2 regions of the Streptomyces sp. NBC_00250 genome follow, and region 1 is predicted to be linked to the other one. Evidence: riboswitches for the same ligand, from Rfam matches in the RefSeq annotation. Region 1 holds a riboswitch; the other holds the start of a gene.
The links. A riboswitch is a leader RNA that binds a small molecule or an ion and turns the genes downstream of it on or off. The one in region 1 is predicted to bind S-adenosylmethionine.
Positions count from the first base shown of each region.

Region 1 (9,186 bases):
AGGCGACCGTCGACGGTACGTGGCGCCTCCGGTACTACGGGGACGCCACGCACTTCACGTCGCCGTTCTCGTGGGCCGACTACGTCGACGTGCGCTGATCGACTCTCGTGAAACGCCCGAGGGCGGCACCCCCTGGTGGGGGTGCCGCCCTCGTTCGCGTTCAGCGATGAACAACCGATCCCGGAGGATCAGAAGTCCATGTCACCGCCCGGCATGCCGCCGCCGGCCGGCGCGGACGCCTTCTCCGGCTTGTCGGCGATGACGGCCTCGGTGGTGAGGAACAGCGCGGCGATCGACGCGGCGTTCTGCAGCGCGGAGCGCGTGACCTTCGCCGGGTCGATGATGCCCTCGGCGATGAGGTCGACGTACTCGTTGGTCGCGGCGTTCAGGCCGTGGCCGACGGGCAGGTTGCGGACCTTCTCCGCCACGACGCCGCCCTCGAGGCCGGCGTTGACCGCGATCTGCTTCAGCGGGGCCTCAAGGGCCAGCTTCACGATGTTCGCGCCCGTGGCCTCGTCGCCCGAGAGGTCGGCCTCGAGCTTCTCGAAGACCGAGGAAGCCTGGAGCAGGGCCACGCCACCGCCGGCGACGATGCCCTCCTCGACGGCCGCCTTCGCGTTGCGAACGGCGTCCTCGATGCGGTGCTTGCGCTCCTTGAGCTCGACCTCGGTGGCGGCACCGGCCTTGATGACCGCAACACCGCCGGCGAGCTTCGCCAGGCGCTCCTGCAGCTTCTCGCGGTCGTAGTCGCTGTCCGAGTTCTCGATCTCGGCGCGGATCTGGTTCACGCGACCGGCGACCTGCTCGCTGTCACCGGCACCGTCGACGATGGTGGTCTCGTCCTTGGTGATGACGACCTTGCGGGCGCGGCCCAGCAGGTCGAGGCCCGCGTTCTCCAGCTTCAGGCCGACCTCCTCGGAGATGACCGTGCCGCCGGTGAGGATGGCGATGTCGTTCAGCATGGCCTTACGACGGTCGCCGAAGCCCGGGGCCTTGACCGCGACGGACTTGAAGGTGCCGCGGATCTTGTTGACGACCAGGGTCGACAGGGCCTCGCCCTCGACGTCCTCGGCGATGATCAGCAGGGGCTTGCCCGACTGCATGACCTTCTCCAGGAGCGGGAGCAGGTCCTTCACCGAGGAGATCTTGGAGTTGACGATGAGGAGGTACGGGTCGTCGAGCGACGACTCCATGCGCTCCATGTCGGTGGCGAAGTACGCCGAGATGTAGCCCTTGTCGAAGCGCATGCCCTCGGTGAGCTCCAGCTCCAGACCGAAGGTCTGGGACTCCTCGACGGTGATGACGCCTTCCTTGCCGACCTTGTCCATCGCCTCGGCGATGAGCTCGCCGATCTGGGTGTCGGCGGCGGAGATGGAGGCCGTGGAAGCGATCTGCTCCTTGGTCTCGACATCCTTCGCCTGCTCGAGCAGGGCGCCGGAGACGGCCTCGACGGCCTTCTCGATACCGCGCTTGAGGGCCATCGGGTTGGCACCGGCCGCCACGTTGCGCAGGCCCTCGCGGACGAGCGCCTGGGCGAGAACGGTGGCCGTGGTCGTACCGTCGCCGGCGACGTCGTCCGTCTTCTTGGCGACTTCCTTGACCAGCTCGGCGCCGATCTTCTCGTACGGGTCCTCGAGCTCGATCTCCTTGGCGATGGAAACACCATCGTTGGTGATCGTGGGGGCGCCCCACTTCTTCTCGAGGACGACGTTGCGACCCTTGGGGCCGAGGGTGACCTTGACGGCGTCAGCGAGCTGGTTCATGCCGCGCTCGAGACCGCGCCGGGCCTCCTCGTCGAACGCGATGATCTTGGCCATGTGAAGTGGTCCTCCCGGACATGGGGTGGATAACGCTCCAGGACCGCGCCGACGCCCGCGACGGACGGCCTCCGTAGCTCCGCGTGGTTCCTTGCCCCACCCGGCCGGCGGCCTCGTCTGCCCGATCCTCGTAGCACTCTCACCTTCCGAGTGCTAACGCCAATGATTAGCACTCGCCCTAGGAGAGTGCAAGCGACTCTCGATGATCGGGATGCGGGGCAGGGGGTGACGGAAGGGGCGCGCGAGGGGCGCGGGAGGGGTCCGGGAACGCACGAGGGGTCCGCATCCCCTCAGGGATGCGGACCCCTCGACGGCGTTGCGTCGGTGGCCGATCGCGCCGCGCTCAGACGGCGAGCTTGACCATGTCCGCCTGCGGACCCTTCTGGCCCTGCGAGATCTCGAACTCGACTCGCTGTCCCTCTTCGAGGCTGCGGTAGCCATCCATCTGGATCGCGCTGTAGTGGACGAAAACATCCGCACCACCGTCGACCGCGATGAAGCCGTAGCCCTTCTCCGCGTTGAACCACTTGACGGTGCCCTGAGCCATGCCTAACTCCCCTATTACTGTGGCCCTTGCGCGGGACCGCACTTCGCGGACCCGGGTCAGACCCTGCGCCGGAACGCGTCGACCGCCGCTGAATGTATCTGCCCAACTGCCCTCTGCAACAGGTCAATCGAGCGAGAATTCTGGGCGTCGCGGAAAGGCGAATTGGGGAGAATCCCTTGAGTTACGGGGCAAGTCGGGCCCGGCAAAGCGTGCAGAGGGTACACATCGCACACGCACTTTGGCTGCTTCTTGTCGTGCGGGGACGCATTCTCATATGCGCCCGGCATGAGCAGCGGAGGGGACTTCCCCAACTCTACCGCGCTCAACCATGCAGAATTGCCCCTTCCGCTTTATGACGCGGAAGGGGCAATTCAAGAAAGACGGGACAACCGGTGTGGCCGGAGCGACGGCTCAGCAGCCGCCGGCGACGGCCGGGATGATCGAGACGCCGGCGCCGGCCGGGGTGGCCGTCTCCAGGCCCTGCTCGAAGCGGACGTCGTCGTCGTTCACGTAGACGTTGACGAAGCGGCGCAGCTTGCCCTGGTCGTCCAGGACGCGGGCGGAGATGCCCGTGTGGTTCTTCTCCAGGTCCGCGATGACCTCGGCGAGGGTCGCGCCCTCGGCCTGGACCTCGGACCGACCGCCCGTGTAGGTGCGGAGGATGGTGGGGATGCGGACGTTCACGGCCATGTCTTCGTAACCTTTCAGAGGGCCAGGCCGGCGTCGCGGAACGCGTCGAGGCTCGGGCGGATGGTGGCGGTCGCCTGAGAGGTGTCGGCCACCGCGTCCAGGGTCTTGAGTCCGTCGCCGGTGTTGAGGACGACGGTGGTGAGGTTCGGGTCGATCAGCCCGTTCTCGACGAGCTTCTTCGCGACACCGACCGTCACGCCGCCCGCGGTCTCGGCGAAGATGCCCTCCGTCTCGGCGAGGAGCTTGATCGCGGCCACGACCTGCTCGTCGTCGACGTCCTCCACGGCGCCGCCGGTGCGGCGGGCGATGTCGAGGACGTACGGGCCGTCGGCCGGGTTGCCGATCGCGAGCGACTTGGCGATCGTGTTCGGCTTCTGGGGCCGTACGACGTCGTGCCCGGCCTTGAAGGCCACCGACACCGGGGAGCAGCCCTCGGCCTGGGCGCCGAAGATCTTGTACGGCTTGTCCTCGACGAGGCCGAGCTTGATGAGCTCCTGCAGACCCTTGTCGATCTTGGTGAGCTGGGAGCCGGAGGCGATCGGGATGACGAGCTGGTCGGGGATGACCCAGCCGAGCTGCTCGCAGATCTCGTACGCCAGCGTCTTGGAGCCCTCGCCGTAGTACGGGCGGAGGTTGACGTTGACGAAGCCCCAGCCCTCGCCCAGCGGGTCGCCGATGAGCTCGGAGCAGAAGCGGTTGACGTCGTCGTAGTTGCCCTCGATGGCGACGAGGTCACCGCCGTAGACACCGGCCATGACGACCTTGCCCTGCTCCAGGTCGTGCGGGATGAACACGCAGGAGCGGAAGCCGGCGCGGGCGGCGGCGGCGCCGACGGCGCCGGCCAGGTTGCCGGTGGAGGAGCAGGAGAGGGTGGTGAAGCCGAAGGCGCGGGCGGCCTCGATGGCCTGGGCGACGACCCGGTCCTTGAAGGAGTGGGTCGGGTTGCCCGAGTCGTCCTTGACGAAGAGCTTGCCGGGGGCGACGCCGATCTCGCGGGCGAGGTTGTCGGCCTGGACGAGCTTGGTCCAGCCCGGGTTCAGGTTCGGCTTGTCGGCGACGTCGGCGGGGACGGGCAGCAGGGGGGCGTAGCGCCAGATGTTGGCGGGGCCGGCCTCGATCTGCTTGCGCAGTGCCTCGGGGTCACCGGTGGGGAGGTCGTACGCGACTTCGAGCGGTCCGAAACAGAGTTCGCAGGCGAAGATCGGGCCGAGTGCGAACTTTTCACCGCATTCGCGACAGGAGAGCCCGGACGCGGGACCGAGGTCGACCGAAGTGGCGGGGGTAACAGTCTGTACAGCCATGGAGGCGAGGCCCTTTCTCCTCATCTTTCCCATGACGAATTTTTCGCCATGAGACGGATTTGGCACCTTCCCTAGCCGGGAGCCTCGCTGGAGGACGAGTAACCGACTGGAGGGTTGCCGGGGCTTCAACGGGCCGTTTCCCTCTGCCCCTCTGGATGAGCGGTATTCGATTGTGAAGCGCGGTGAACTTTCGTTCCTGCGCTCCGGCGCGGGCGGCACCCCGACGTGCATCGGGCATCCGCGTTGTTCAAGACTGTAACCGAAGGCCCGGACGCTTGGACCGGCCGTCCGAACCGCGAGATGGAGATCACGTGCTGGAAGAGGTGGAGCGCTGGCTGGACCGGCGGTCCTGGTCCGTGGAGGACCGGCCGCTGGAGCGAATCCTCGCCGCCAAGCGAAACACGAAGGTCAGCGTCGTCCTGCCGGCGCTGAACGAGGAGGCGACGGTCGGTGACATCGTCGCCGTGATCCGGCGCGAGCTGATGTCGGAGGCGGTGCCGCTCGTCGACGAGCTGGTGGTGATCGACTCGGGCTCCACGGACCGTACGGCGGAGGTGGCGGCGGCGGCCGGGGCGCGGGTGGTCGCGCGGGACGCGATACTCCCGCGGATACCGGCCGTGCCGGGCAAGGGCGAGGTGCTGTGGCGGTCACTGATGGTGACCACCGGGGACGTCGTGTGCTTCGTGGACGCCGACCTGCGGGACTTCTCCGCGGACTTCGTGACGGGGATCGTGGGCCCGCTGCTCACCGATCCGGACGTCGACTTCGTGAAGGCGATGTACGACCGTCCCTTCGGCCCCGAGTTCAACGGGCTCGCCTCCGGCAAGACCGCCGGCCAGGGCGGTCGGGTGACGGAGCTGGTGGCGCGCCCGCTGCTGAATCTGCACTGGCCGCAGCTGGCCGGCTTCGTGCAGCCGCTCGGCGGTGAGTACGCGGCCCGCCGCTCGCTGCTCGAACGGCTGCCCTTCCCGGTCGGTTACGGAGTGGAGCTGGGGCTGCTCGTGGACGCCCTGCACACGGTGGGTCTGGACGCGCTCGCACAGGTGGACGTGGGGGTGCGCAAGCACCGGCACCAGGACGGTCTCGCGCTGGGCCGGATGGCGGCGGCGATCTACCGGACGGCGCAGCTGCGGCTCTCGCGGGGCCATCTGGTGCGGCCGCGGCTGACCCAGTTCGAGCGGGGCGAGAAGGGCTTCGAGCCGCGGACGTACGACGTGGACACGGAGGAGCGGCCGCCGATGGCCGACATCGCGGAGTACGCGCACCGCCGCGTGGCCTGACCGGACGGCCTGACCGCATGGCCCGACCGCGTGGCGTAACGCCGCATGATGATCCGTTTTGCCTACATTGCCCTTTTATGCGCTTCAGACAACAACACCTGGGCAGGGTGCTCGCGGTCGTCGCGGCCGCAGGACTGGCGGCGGGCTCGCTCGCCTTCACCGCGGCGGGGCCGGCCGCGGCGGATGTGGTCGAGCCCTTCGGCAAGCGGTACGACGAGTCGCTGTACGGCGACTTCACCACGATCGGCAACACGGTGATGGGCTGCCCGGCCGCCCCCGCCGACCTGGCCGCCCGCTGTGCGACCGCGGCGAGCGGCCAGGGCTCGGACGACAACAACACCTTCGTGATGCGGCGGATCGACGCGGGCGGCACCGGCGGCGGATACGGCTCCAGTACCGGCCACGTGCGGATCCCGGCGGGCGCCGAGGTCGCATACGCCCGGCTCTTCTGGGGCGGCAACGACGGCACGTACAAGGGTCCGAGCGGGGCGCGGCTGAAGCGCTGCGACATCTCCGGCACGGATGTCGAGCCCTCGCCCGGCGACCCGACGACCACCACCCCGCTGATCAAGGTCGGCTCGGCCGCGGCTGCCCCGGTCTCGATCGACAGCATGGTCGCCGACCCGGCCGACACCAACGGCCCGCACTACTACACGGGCGAGTCGGACGTGACCGCCGCCTTCGCGGGCGTCTCGGGGACGGACGCGCAGGTGGCCGTCGGCAACATCTGGGCGCCCGACGGCAAGGGCTGCGTGGCGGGTTGGTCGCTGACCGTCGTCCACAAGTTCCCCGGCCCGGATCCGGTCCACGCCCCCGAGCGGCGCACCGTGTACGTGTACGGCGGCCATGTCCTGCAGCGTTCGACCTCCCCCGCCACCACGATCACCGTGGACGGCTTCCACCGGAGCGGCGGCAAGGTGCGGGCCGGCATCACCGCGTACGAGGGCGACCGGAACACCCCGGGGGACACCTTCCTCGTCGACGGCAAGAACGTCACCGAGGCCCACACGGGCAACACCCGCAACTTCTTCGTCAGCGAGGACGACGGCGCCGTCACCCCCAAGCTGATCAACAACCTGAGCATCGACGCCAAGGCCTTCGACATCCCCGACGGCGCCATCCCCCAGGGCGCGACCTCGGCCGACCTGACCTTCACCACCCGCGGCGACACCTACGTGCCCTCCGCGCTCGCCTTCTCCGTACCGGTCCCCGACCTGGAGATCACCAGGACGGCGAGCCCGCGCACGGTGAAGCCGGGCGACACCCTCACGTACACGATCACCGCGAAGAACATCAGCACGCTCGACTATCCGAACGCCGCGTTCAGCGACGATCTGGCCGGGAACCTCGACGACGCCGACTACAACGGCGACGTGAAGACGACCCTGGGCAGGGCGACGTACACGGCGCCGAAGATCGGGTACGTGGGCACCGTCCCGGCCGGGAAGGCGGTGACCGTCACCTACTCGGTGAAGATCAAGAACCCGCCGACGGGCGACGGGAAGCTCCGCAACAGCGTGAAGGTGGAGACACCCCGCTCCAACTGCGGAGACGGCAGCCGGGACCCGGCGTGCGCGGTGACCCCGGCGATCGGGAAACCGAAGCCGACACCCAGGCCGACGCCGACGCCGACCCCGGTGGATCCCACGCCCACCCCGACGCCGACCCCGACGCCGGTGGACCCCACGCCGACCCCGACCCCGGTGGACCCCACCTGGGCCCCGGCCCCCGCCGAGTCCTCCCCCGCTCCCCCGGCCCCCGGGCCGCACGGGAACGACGGCGGCTCGATGGCCGAGACCGGCGGCAACGGTGAGCGGCTGTGGCTGCTCGGCGCGCTCGGCCTCGCCCTCGCGGCGACGGGCGTGGTGGCGAAGGCGGCGATGCGCGGCCGACGCGAGAACTGACGGCCGCCCGGAGGTCCGGCCACCCTCCGTGGCCGGATCCACCCGTCTCGTATACGTACGTTTGAGCGTTTACGGGACGGGCTAGGTTCGCCACATGGCTTCTGTTCTTGTGGCATCCAATCGAGGCCCCGTCTCGTACGTGCTCGGCGAGGACGGTGAGCTCGACGCCCGCAGGGGCGGCGGCGGCCTGGTCTCCGGGCTGAGCGCCGTCTCCTCGCAGGACAGCCTGTGGGTGTGCGCGGCGCTCGGCGAGGGCGACCGGGAGGCCGTCCGGCGCGGGATCGGCGAGCCGGGCGTACGGATGCTGGACATCGACCCGGACGTGTACGCCGACGCGTACAACGGCATCGCGAACTCGGTGCTGTGGTTCCTCCACCACCACCTGTACGACATCCCGCGCGAGCCGGTCTTCGACGCGGAGTTCCGGCGCCGCTGGGCGTCCTACCGCGCCTACAACCGCGCCTTCGCCGAGGCCCTGGCCGCCGAGGCGGACCAGGGCGCGGCGGTCCTGGTGCAGGACTACCACCTGGCGCTCGTCCCCGGGATGCTGCGGGAGCTCCGCCCCGACCTGCGGATCGGGCACTTCACCCACACCCCCTGGACGTCCTCCGAGTACCTGCGGATGGTGCCGGACGACATCGTCGAGGAGCTGCTGTGGGGCATGCTCGGCGCGGACGAGCTGGGCTTCCACACCTGGCGATGGGCCTCGCTCTTCATCGACTGCTGCTCCCAGCGGGACGACTCGACCGGCATGGCCGAGGGGGTGTGGCCGAGCGGTGACCCCTGGCACGGGGTGGAGTGGCGCCGCTACGGCGTCGGGAAGGGCCGCACCCGGGTCCGGGCGTACCCCCTGGGTGTGGACGGCGATGAGCTGCGGGCCCTCGCGTACCGCCCGGAGGTGGACGAGCGGCTGGCCCGGCTCCGCGAGGAGGTCGGCGGCCGGAAGACCATCGTCCGCGTCGACCGCACGGAGCTGTCGAAGAACATCCTGCGCGGCCTGCTCGCCTACCGGGAGCTGCTCACCGTCCACCCCGAGTGGCGCGACCGGGTGGTCCACCTGGCCTCGGCGTACCCCTCCCGGCAGGACCTGGCCTCGTACCGGGAGTACACGGCCTCGGTGACGGAACTGGCCGAGGAGATCAACGCCGAGTTCGGCACGGCCGACTGGCAGCCGGTCGTCGTCTCCGTGGAGGACGACTTCACCCGCTCCCTGGCCGCCTACCGCCTGGCCGACGTGGCCCTGGTGAACCCGGTGCGCGACGGCATGAACCTGGTCGCGAAGGAGATACCGGTGGTCTCGGAGGCGGGCTGCGCGCTCGTCCTGTCGACAGGCGCGGGCGCGTACCGGGAGCTGATGCGCGACGCCCTCACGGTGAACCCCTACGACGTGTCGGAGACCGCGGAGGCCCTCCACACCGCCCTGTCGATGCCGGCGGCCGAGCGCGCCGACCGCTCGCAGCGCCTCGCGGCGGCGGCGACGGCCCTGCCCCCGCAGCGCTGGTTCCTGAACCAGCTGGAGGCCCTGAGGGAGGGCTAGCGGGTAGGCGTTCCCGCCCGCGGGGAGTCCCTCCGCTCACGCGGGCGGGGAGTCCCTCCGCTCACGCCCCCACGCCGCCAGTGGTTCGAGGGCCTCGTTGAGGCGGACGC
Region 1 is NZ_CP108088.1:4,238,945-4,248,130, forward strand. It holds gene OG259_RS19035 (hypothetical protein) at 1-98, shown strand, start outside; gene groL (chaperonin GroEL) at 189-1,817, opposite strand; gene OG259_RS19045 (cold-shock protein) at 2,161-2,364, opposite strand; gene OG259_RS19050 (MoaD/ThiS family protein) at 2,776-3,054, opposite strand; gene thrC (threonine synthase) at 3,069-4,379, opposite strand; SAM riboswitch class I at 4,373-4,517, opposite strand; gene OG259_RS19060 (glucosyl-3-phosphoglycerate synthase) at 4,667-5,635, shown strand; gene OG259_RS19065 (DUF7927 domain-containing protein) at 5,713-7,539, shown strand; gene OG259_RS19070 (alpha,alpha-trehalose-phosphate synthase (UDP-forming)) at 7,634-9,076, shown strand; gene OG259_RS19075 (winged helix-turn-helix transcriptional regulator) at 9,113-9,186, opposite strand, start outside.

Region 2 (9,186 bases), 2.4 Mb from region 1:
TCTTCTGGTTCGTGCTGCAGTGGCTGGCCGCGCGGGCGGCGGGCGCCGGTCCCGGCGTCGCCTATCTGGCCCATGTGGTGGGCTTCTCCGTCGGCTTCCTCTACGCCTGGGGGCGCTACCGGGGTGGGGATAGAGTGAAAGCCCAAGCCGCGGCGACCGAGGGAGAAAGCCAGCCGTGATCACCGCGATCGTGCTCATCAAGACCAGCGTGGACCGCATCCCCGAGATCGCCGAGTCGATCGCCGCGCTCGACAGCGTCAGCGAGGTCTTCTCGGTGACCGGCACCTACGACCTCATCGCCATGGTCCGCGTGCCCCGTCACGACGACCTGGCGGACGTGATCCCCGGCAGCATCAGCAAGATCCCGGGCGTCGAGGCCACGGACACGCATGTCGCCTTCCGTACGTACTCCCAGCACGATCTGGAGGCGGCCTTCGCCATCGGGCTGGAGTCCTGAGTCCTCGTACACGGCACGGGTGAAGGGGGCCTCCCGCTCGGGAGGCCCCCTTCACCCGTACGAGTGAGTCCTCAGCCGCGGTCCGGGACGCAGCGGCCGTCCTCGGTACGGTACTTCCACTGCGCGCCGTCGCGGACGAGCTCCTTCACGGCGCCGACGAACCGCTCCACGTGCTCGTCCGGCGTACCGGCGCCGAAGCTCACCCGGATGGCGTTGAGGGAGCGCTCACCGGGCGCCGCCTCGGGGGCGCCGCACTCGCCCGGGTCCTGCGGGTCGCTGCCGAGCAGCGTGCGGACCAGCGGGTGGGCGCAGAACAGACCGTCGCGGACGCCGATGCCGTACTCGGCGGAGAGCGCGGCGGCGAAGTGGGAGCTGTTCCAGCCCTCCACGACGAAGGAGATGACACCGACGCGGGGGGCGTCGTCGCCGAACAGCGAGAGCACCTTGACCTCGGGAACCTCGGCGAGACCCTCGCGGACCTTGGCGATCAGGTGCTTCTCGCGGGCCACGAGCCCCTCGAAACCGGCCTCGGCGAGCGCCTTGCAGGCGGAGGCGATGGAGTACACGCCGATGACGTTCGGGGAGCCGGCCTCGTGCCGGGCCGCGGTGGTGTGCCACTCCACGTCCACACCACCGTCGGCCCGACGCGCCACCTTGCGGGAGGCGCCGCCGCCCGCGAGGTAGGGCTCGGAGTCCTGCAGCCAGTCGGCGCGGCCCGCGAGGACGCCCGAGCCGAAGGGCGCGTACAGCTTGTGCCCGGAGAAGGCGATCCAGTCCACGTCCAGCTCCTGCACGGAGACCGGGTGGTGGGGCGCGAGCTGGGCGGCGTCGAGCACGATCCGGGCGCCGTGGGCGTGGGCGGCGGCGGCGAGTTCCTTCACCGGCCACAGCTCACCGGTGACGTTGGAGGCGCCGGTGACGCAGACCAGGGCGGGACCGTACGGGTCGCGGTCGGCGAGGGCGCGCTCCAGGGTGGCGACGGCCTGCTCCGGGGTGCGCGGCGCGTTGAGGTAGGTGACCCGGGCGTCACGCCAGGGCAGCAGCGAGGCGTGGTGCTCGGTCTCGAAGACGAAGACCTGGCAGTCGGCGGGGAGGGTGGCGGCGAGCAGGTTGAGCGAGTCGGTGGTGGAGCGGGTGAAGACGACCTGGTCGCCGGGGCGGCAGTCGAGGAACTCGGCGACGGTGACGCGGCTGTTCTCGAAGAGGTCGGTGGAGAGCTGGGAGAGGTAGCCGGCGCCGCGGTGGACGCTGCCGTAGTAGGGGGCGTACGCGGCGACGTCGTCCCACACCCGCTGGAGGGCCGGGGCGCTGGCCGCGTAGTCGAGCGCGGCGTAGGTCACCTCGCCGCCGGTGACGAGCGGGACGGTGACGTCGCGGCCGAGCACGGGCAGCGGGGCGTCGCAGCAGGGGTCGGCGGACTCGGCGGCGGTCTCGACGACAGCGGTGGCGGTGGCGGTGACGACGGCGTCAGGGCGTGCGGACATGGCGGTATCTCCCGGCGGGCGGTGCTGAATGGCTTCGGTGATCCCGTACGCGGCCGGACATGGCGGGGTACGGGTGATGCCTCGGAGGACATGGGAGGGCACGGAAGTGCACGCGGGTACACGGGTACGCGGAAGTGACCCTGATCCGATGATCCGAGGGTGAAGAAGGGGCGTATTCGCCCTATCGCATTCGCTTGCTCACGGAAAAAGCTCCTCGAGAGACCAGGACCCCTGGTGTTCGAGGGGTCCGCGCTTGCCGTAGACCTCGCTGCCTACGGCCTGGTCATCACCCGGGGCACCCCGCCACGGACGGAGGGTTGCCGGACAGCAAGCCGGGGCCAAAACGCTGTCACTCGTGACCTGTAGAGCATCCTGCCACATGATCGACGAAGCGCAAGACCCCGGTCCGCATACTGGACCGGGGTCTTGGGCATACGACGTGCGAGGGATCAGGCGTTGCTGGCGGTGATCCAGCGCTCCAGGGCCCGGCGGGCCTCGCCGGAGTCGATCGCCTCCGCGGCCTTCTCGATGCCGACGCGGATCTCCTCCACCAGGGTGCCCTCCCCCGGCGTGAGCGCGGTCAGCGCCGCCGCCGAGTTGAGCAGCACCGCGTCCCGTACCGGACCGGTCTCCCCCGCGAGCAGTCGGCGGGCGACGTCGGCGTTGTACGAGGCGTCGGCGCCGCGCAGGGCCTCCACCGGTACGAGGTCGATGCCGACGTCCCGAGGATCGAAGGCCTCCTCGCGTACCGAACCGTCGCGGACCACCCAGACCCGCGAGGTGGCGGTGGTGGTCAGCTCGTCCAGGCCGTCGTCGCCGCGGAAGACGAGCGCGGAGGAGCCGCGGTCGGCCAGCACCCCGGCCATGATCGGAGCCATCCGGGCATCGGCCACGCCGGTCGCCTGGGCCTTGACGCGGGCCGGGTTGGTGAGCGGACCGAGGAAGTTGAAGGTGGTCCGGATGCCGAGTTCCTTGCGGGCCGCGGCGACATGACGCAGCGCCGGGTGGAACTTCACCGCGAAGCAGAAGGTGATCCCGGCCTCCTCCGCGACCTCGGCGACCCGCTGCGGGGTCAGCTGCAGATTGACGCCCAGCTTCTCCAGGACGTCGGAGGCGCCGGAGGCGGAGGACGCGGCCCGGTTGCCGTGCTTGACGACCTTGGCACCGGTGCCGGCGACGACGATCGCGGACATCGTGGAGATGTTGACGGTCTTGGCGCCGTCGCCGCCGGTGCCGACGATGTCGACGGACGGGCCGGGCACCTCGATCGTGTTGGCGTGCTCGTACATGGTGCGGACGAGGCCGGTGATCTCGTCGACGGTCTCGCCCTTGGCGCGCAGGGCGACCGCGAAGCCGGCGATCTGGGCGTCGGTGGCCTCGCCGCGCAGGATCCGGTCCATCGCCCAGGCGGTGTCCTCGGCGCTCTGGTCGCGGCCGGTCAGCAGACCTTCCAGTACGACGGGCCAGGAGCGGCCCGCCGACGTAGGTCCTCCAGCGGGGGTCGCAGCGCTCATGGCAGCTCCTGGTGAGTCCGTAACGGCTAGGGCTCCACCCTATCGACCCCCGGGGACGGCAAAGAGCCCCGTCCATCGAATGGACGGGGCTCCCGCTGTGGCGACTTCAGAAAGTCGGAGGATCCAGGTGATCAGTGGTGGCCGTGGCCGCTCTCGATCTCCTTGTACTCCTCCACCGTGGGCTTGGCGATCTGGTTGTCGTCGCCGTAGTAGCCCTTGTTGAGCTTGACCCGGAGCTTCTCCATGCGCCCGATCTTGCGCTCGACACCGTTCTCGTCGACGGCCGGCGGAAGCTCCGCGGCCTCGTACTGCTCGTGCGCGGTGAGGCGGTGCCTCTCGCCCTGGCTGAGCGGCTCGTGGATCTCGACGAACTCACCGTGCGGCAGGCGCTTGATGATGCCGGACTCGCGGCCGTGCAGCACCTTGTCCTTGTCGCGGCGCTGGAGGCCGAGGCAGATCCGCTTGGTGACGACGAACGCGATGACCGGGCCGACGAAGAAGAAGATCCGCACGAACCAGGTGATCGAGTTGAGCGACAGGTGGAAGTGGGTCGCCCAGAGGTCGTTTCCACCACCCACCAGCATGATCATGTACGCGGTGATCCAGGCGACACCGAAACCGGTGCGCGTCGGAGCGTTGCGCGGGCGCTGCGCGATGTGGTGCTCGCGCTTGTCGCCGGTGATCCACGACTCGATGAACGGGTAGACCGCGATCGCCGCGAGGACCGCCGGGAAGACCGCCAGCGGGATCATCACGCCCAGGACCAGCGTGTGGCCCCAGAGGTTGATCTCCCAGCCCGGCATGACACGGATCAGACCCTCGGCGAAGCCCATGTACCAGTCGGGCTGGGCGCCGGTGGACACCTGGTCCGGGCGGTACGGGCCGATGGCCCAGATGGGGTTGATCGAGGCGATCGCGGAGATGACCGCGATGACACCGAAGACCAGGAAGAAGAAGCCTCCGGCCTTGGCCATGTAGACCGGCAGCAGCGGCATGCCCACGACGTTCTTGTTCGTGCGGCCGGGGCCCTCGAACTGCGTGTGCTTGTGGAAGAACACCAGGATGAGGTGGGCCACCACGAGGCCGAGCATGATGCCGGGCAGCAGCAGGATGTGGGCCGAGTAGAACCGGGCCACGAAGTCGCCGCCGGGGAACTCCCCGCCGAACAGGAACATCGACAGGTACGTGCCGATGACCGGGACGGACAGGATCGCGCCCTGCATGAAGCGGACACCGGTGCCGGAGAGCAGGTCGTCCGGGAGCGAGTAACCGGTGAAGCCGGTGAACATGCCCAGGAAGAACAGCAGGAAGCCGAACAGCCAGTTGATCTCACGGGGCTTGCGGAACGCACCCGTGAAGAACACGCGCATCATGTGCACGAACATGCCGGCGAGGAAGATCAGCGCCGCCCAGTGGTGGATCTGCCGGATCAGCAGACCACCGCGCACCTCGAACGAGATGTGCATGGTCGAGTTGAACGCCTCGGACATCAGCTGTCCCTGGAGCGGGACGTACGGTCCGACGTACTCCACCTCGTTCATCGACGGGTGGAAGAACATCGTCAGATAGACGCCCGTCAGGATGATGATGAGGAAGCTGTAGAGGCAGATCTCGCCCAGCATGAAGGACCAGTGGTCCGGGAAGATCTTCCGCATGTTGGCCTTGGCCAGCGTGTAGATCCCCAGGCGACCGTCGGCCCAGTCGGCGACCCGCTCACCGGCGGGCGCTTTCTTGGTATCGGTCACGGTGCTCATCCGCGCTCCCAGAAGGAAGGACCGACGGGCTCGTCGAAGTCGCCGAGCGCCTCCAGGAAGCCCTTGTCGTTCACGCCGATCCGCAGCTGCGGGAGGGCGTGACCGGCCGGGCCGAAGATGACGCGGGCGCCGTCGGAGAGGTCGAAGGTGGACTGGTGGCACGGGCAGAGGACGTGGTGCGTCTGCTGCTCGTACAGGGAGATCGGGCAGCCCACGTGGGTGCAGATCTTCGAGAAGGCGACGATGCCCTCGTGCGACCACTCGAGCTCGCGCTTGTCCTTGATGTCCTCCGGCTGGATCCGGACGATCATCAGGGCGGCCTTGGCGATCTCGGTCTGGAAGTGGTGGTCGTGCTCCGAGAGGCCTTCCGGCATCGCGAAGGTCAGCGAACCGACCGCGACGTCCTCGGGACGCAGCGGCTCGTGCGTGTTCATGTTGATGAGCTGAAGGCCCTTGGCCCACATGGTGGTCCGGAGCTTCTTCTCGGGCAGCGGGCCCATGTCACGCAGCAGCACGAGGCCGGAGAGCGGAACGAGCGACAGCGCGCCGAACATCGTGTTGCGGATGAGCTTGCGGCGGCCCATGCCCGACTCGGCGGCACCGGCCGCGAAGTCCGACATGACCTTCGCCTTGGTCTCGGCGTCGGCCGCGATCGGGTGCCGCTCGTCCGCGATCTCGACGTCGGACATCAGGGTGCGGGCCCAGTGGACCGCGCCCGCGCCGATGAAGAAGAGCGCGAGACCCAGGGTCCAGCCCAGCGCGAAGTTGAGCGCGGACACCCGGCCGAAGGGCCAGATGTACACGATCTTGTCGACCGGGAAGATCACGTACGAGGCGATGAAGCCGATCGTGGCCAGCATCGACAGCGTGAACATGAACGCCACCGCGCGCTCGGACCGACGGGCGGCCCGCTCGTCGATGTCCTGGATGCGGGGCTTGTGGGGCGGAAGGCCCGGGTCGGCGAACGGGTCGTCGGCGACCTTCACCGCGCCGTGCGCGGTGTCCTGCCCTGCCGGCAGGTTCTCTTCTGGAATCTCTTGGCTACTCATGACTTCTTGGCCTTAGCGGTGTGGGCCGCGACCCAGATGGCAACTGCGATCAGCGCACCCAGACCGAAGACCCAGGCGAACAGGCCCTCGCTGACGGGGCCGAGGCCACCGAGCTTGAGACCGCCCGGGTTGTCGGCCTTGTCGCTGTTGACGGCCTGGACGTACGCGATGATGTCCTTCTTCTCCTTCTCGGGCATCGTCGTGTCCGGGAAGGAGGGCATGTTCTGCGGGCCGGTCTGCATGGCCTCGTAGAGGTGCTTCGGGCTCACGCCTTCGAGGCTCGGGGCGTACTTGCCGTAGGTCAGCGCGCCACCCTCACCGGTGAAGTTGTGGCACTGGGCACAGTTGGTGCGGAACAGCTCGCCACCCTTGGCGATGTCGGCACCGTCAGGGCTGTACTGGCTCTCGGTCGGCGTGATCGGACCGGCACCGAGAGACGCCACGTACGCCGCGAGCTGATCGATCTCAGCCTGCGAGTAGATGACCTTCTTCTTCGGGACCTGGGCGCCCGGCTGCTGGGCCGGCATGCGACCCGTGCCGACCTGGAAGTCGACGGCGGCCGAACCGACGCCGACGAGGGAGGGGCCGTCAGTGGTGCCCTGACCGCCGGTTCCGTGGCAGCTGGCGCAGCCGACGGAGTAGAGCTTCTTGCCCTCCTCGATGGCGAGGGACTGGGCGGTTTCATCGGCCTTCGCCGTGCTCGCAGGCGCGAACGCGGCGTACAGCCCCCCAGTGGCCGCCAGCGCGAGAAGTAGGACGACGACCGCCGCCAGCGGATGGCGTCGTCGTGCGGAGAGCTTTTTCACGGATTACCCCGGTGTCAGGATCTTCTGCGTCGATGCTTGCTGGATGTCTCGGTCCGCCGTGACGGCGGCGCCGATTACTTGATCATGTAGATCGTGGCGAAGAGGCCGATCCAGACGACATCGACGAAGTGCCAGTAGTAGGACACGACGATGGCGGCGGTTGCCTGCTCGTGAGTGAACCTCTTGGCGGCGTACGTTCGGCCGAGGACCAGCAGGAAGGCGATGAGACCGCCCGTCACGTGCAGGCCGTGGAAGCCGGTGGTCAGGTAGAACACGGAGCCGTACGGGTCCGAGGACAGCGAGAGGCCGTCCTTCTTCACCAGCTCGGTGTACTCGAAGACCTGGCCGCCGATGAAGATCGCACCCATCACGAACGTGATGATGAACCACGACCTGAGCTTCTTCACGTCGCCCCGCTCCGCGGCGAAGACGCCGAGCTGGCAGGTGAGTGAGGAGAGCACCAGGATCGTGGTGTTGGTGGCCGAGAACGGGAAGTTCAAGGCCGAGGCCTTTTCCGCCCAGAACTCGGCACCCATCACGGATCGCAGGGTGAAGTACATCGCGAAGAGGGCCGCGAAGAACATCAGCTCGGAGCTCAACCAGATGATGGTTCCGACGCTGGTGAGGTTCGGTCGATTGACCGACGGGTGCGCGTGCCCTGTTTCTACTGTCGTTACTGTCGCCACGACCGACATTATGTCGGTCGCTTATCCCGCCCTCACTCCGGGGGGTGCCGTTCGGAGTGTCAGAGGGGTGTGTCCAGCCCGAACGGCCCAGTGCGAGGCCCCCCGGGCGCCCTTCGAACAGGTGTTGAACGGGTGTTGACGGAGTGTGGACCGGAGTAGCATCCGCGCATCGGTCGACGACGACCCAACCGCCTTCCCAGCCGGAGGAACGATGCAGTCGAGTGCCACGGTCCTGGTCTACAGCGACGACGCGAACACCCGCGAGCAGGTACGGCTGGCGGCCGGGCGCAGGCCCGCGTCGGACGTTCCCCCGGTCGAGTTCGTGGAGTGCGCGACCCTGCCCGCGGTGCTGAAGCACCTGGACGAGGGCGGCATCGACGTCTGCGTCCTGGACGGCGAGGCGGTGCCCGCCGGCGGCATGGGGGTCTGCCGGCAGATCAAGGACGAGGTCTTCCGGTGCCCGCCGGTACTGCTGCTCATCGGCCGCCCGCAGGACGCCTGGCTGGCCACCTGGAGCCGCGCGGACGCCGCGGTCACCCTTCCGGTGGAACCGGTCGAGTTCGCGGCGTCCTTGGCCGCCCTGATCCGCTCGCGCCTGTCGATCGACGCGTAGTCGCCGCACACGGCGAGTGAGCCGAAGTGGCGCGCCGGGGGAACAGGGCCGAGCGCGCGGAGGCCTGCGAGGAACGAGCAGGTCGAGCACGGTCGGCCCTGTTCCCCCGGCTTCGGCGCCCCGGAGGAGAACCGAGCCCTAGAGGGGGAGGGGCCTGAGGCGGGCCTTCTCCGTGGTGGCCACCGGGTTTCCGGCGGCCTCCACCAGGGCGCTGCCCTCCCGCCACTTGGCCCACGGCATGTTCCAGTCGCCGAAGCCGTTGCCGAAGGTGTCCATCGTGTCGCCGGAGCTGTTGACGACGCTGACGATGTCGCCGGGGCGGACGGTCTCGTAGAACCAGGCCGCGTTCCCTGTCGACATGCCGACACAGCCGTGGCTCACGTTCGCCACGCCCTGCGAGCCGACCGACCAGGGCGCGGCGTGGACGTATTCACCGCTCCAGGTGACCCGGGTGGCGTAGTAGACGGGCAGGTCGTACGACTCGGAGCTGCCTTCGGCGATGCCGATGCTGGTGCCCCGCATCCGGACGTAGTACTCCTTGCCGAGGACCACCTTGACACCGTTTCGGGTGGAGAAGCCCGGTTTGCCGGTGGTCACCGGAATGGTATTGATCACTTCTCCGTTGCGTCGCACGGTCATGTAGTGGGACCCGGCGTCCGCGACGGCCTCGATCCGGTCGCCGATGGTGAGCTTCAGGGGCTTGGACGCGCCGCCGTAGAGCTTGTCGCCGACCTTGAGGCCGTCCAGGTTGCCGGTGACCGTGACGCTCGCGCCCGCGGGCCAGTACTCCTTCGGACGGAAGTGCAGCTTCTTGTCGTCCACC
Region 2 is NZ_CP108088.1:6,593,306-6,602,491, reverse strand. It holds gene OG259_RS29895 (rhomboid family intramembrane serine protease) at 1-179, shown strand, start outside; gene OG259_RS29890 (Lrp/AsnC family transcriptional regulator) at 176-457, shown strand; gene OG259_RS29885 (aminotransferase class V-fold PLP-dependent enzyme) at 529-1,941, opposite strand; SAM riboswitch class IV at 2,186-2,302, opposite strand; gene trpD (anthranilate phosphoribosyltransferase) at 2,391-3,455, opposite strand; gene qcrB (cytochrome bc1 complex cytochrome b subunit) at 3,587-5,209, opposite strand; gene qcrA (cytochrome bc1 complex Rieske iron-sulfur subunit) at 5,206-6,258, opposite strand; gene qcrC (cytochrome bc1 complex diheme cytochrome c subunit) at 6,255-7,064, opposite strand; gene ctaE (aa3-type cytochrome oxidase subunit III) at 7,139-7,759, opposite strand; gene OG259_RS29855 (hypothetical protein) at 7,962-8,363, shown strand; gene OG259_RS29850 (L,D-transpeptidase) at 8,502-9,186, opposite strand, start outside.
Region 2: it holds a riboswitch for S-adenosylmethionine, as region 1 does, so the genes downstream of both, OG259_RS29885 (aminotransferase class V-fold PLP-dependent enzyme) here and thrC (threonine synthase) in region 1, are expected to answer to the same signal.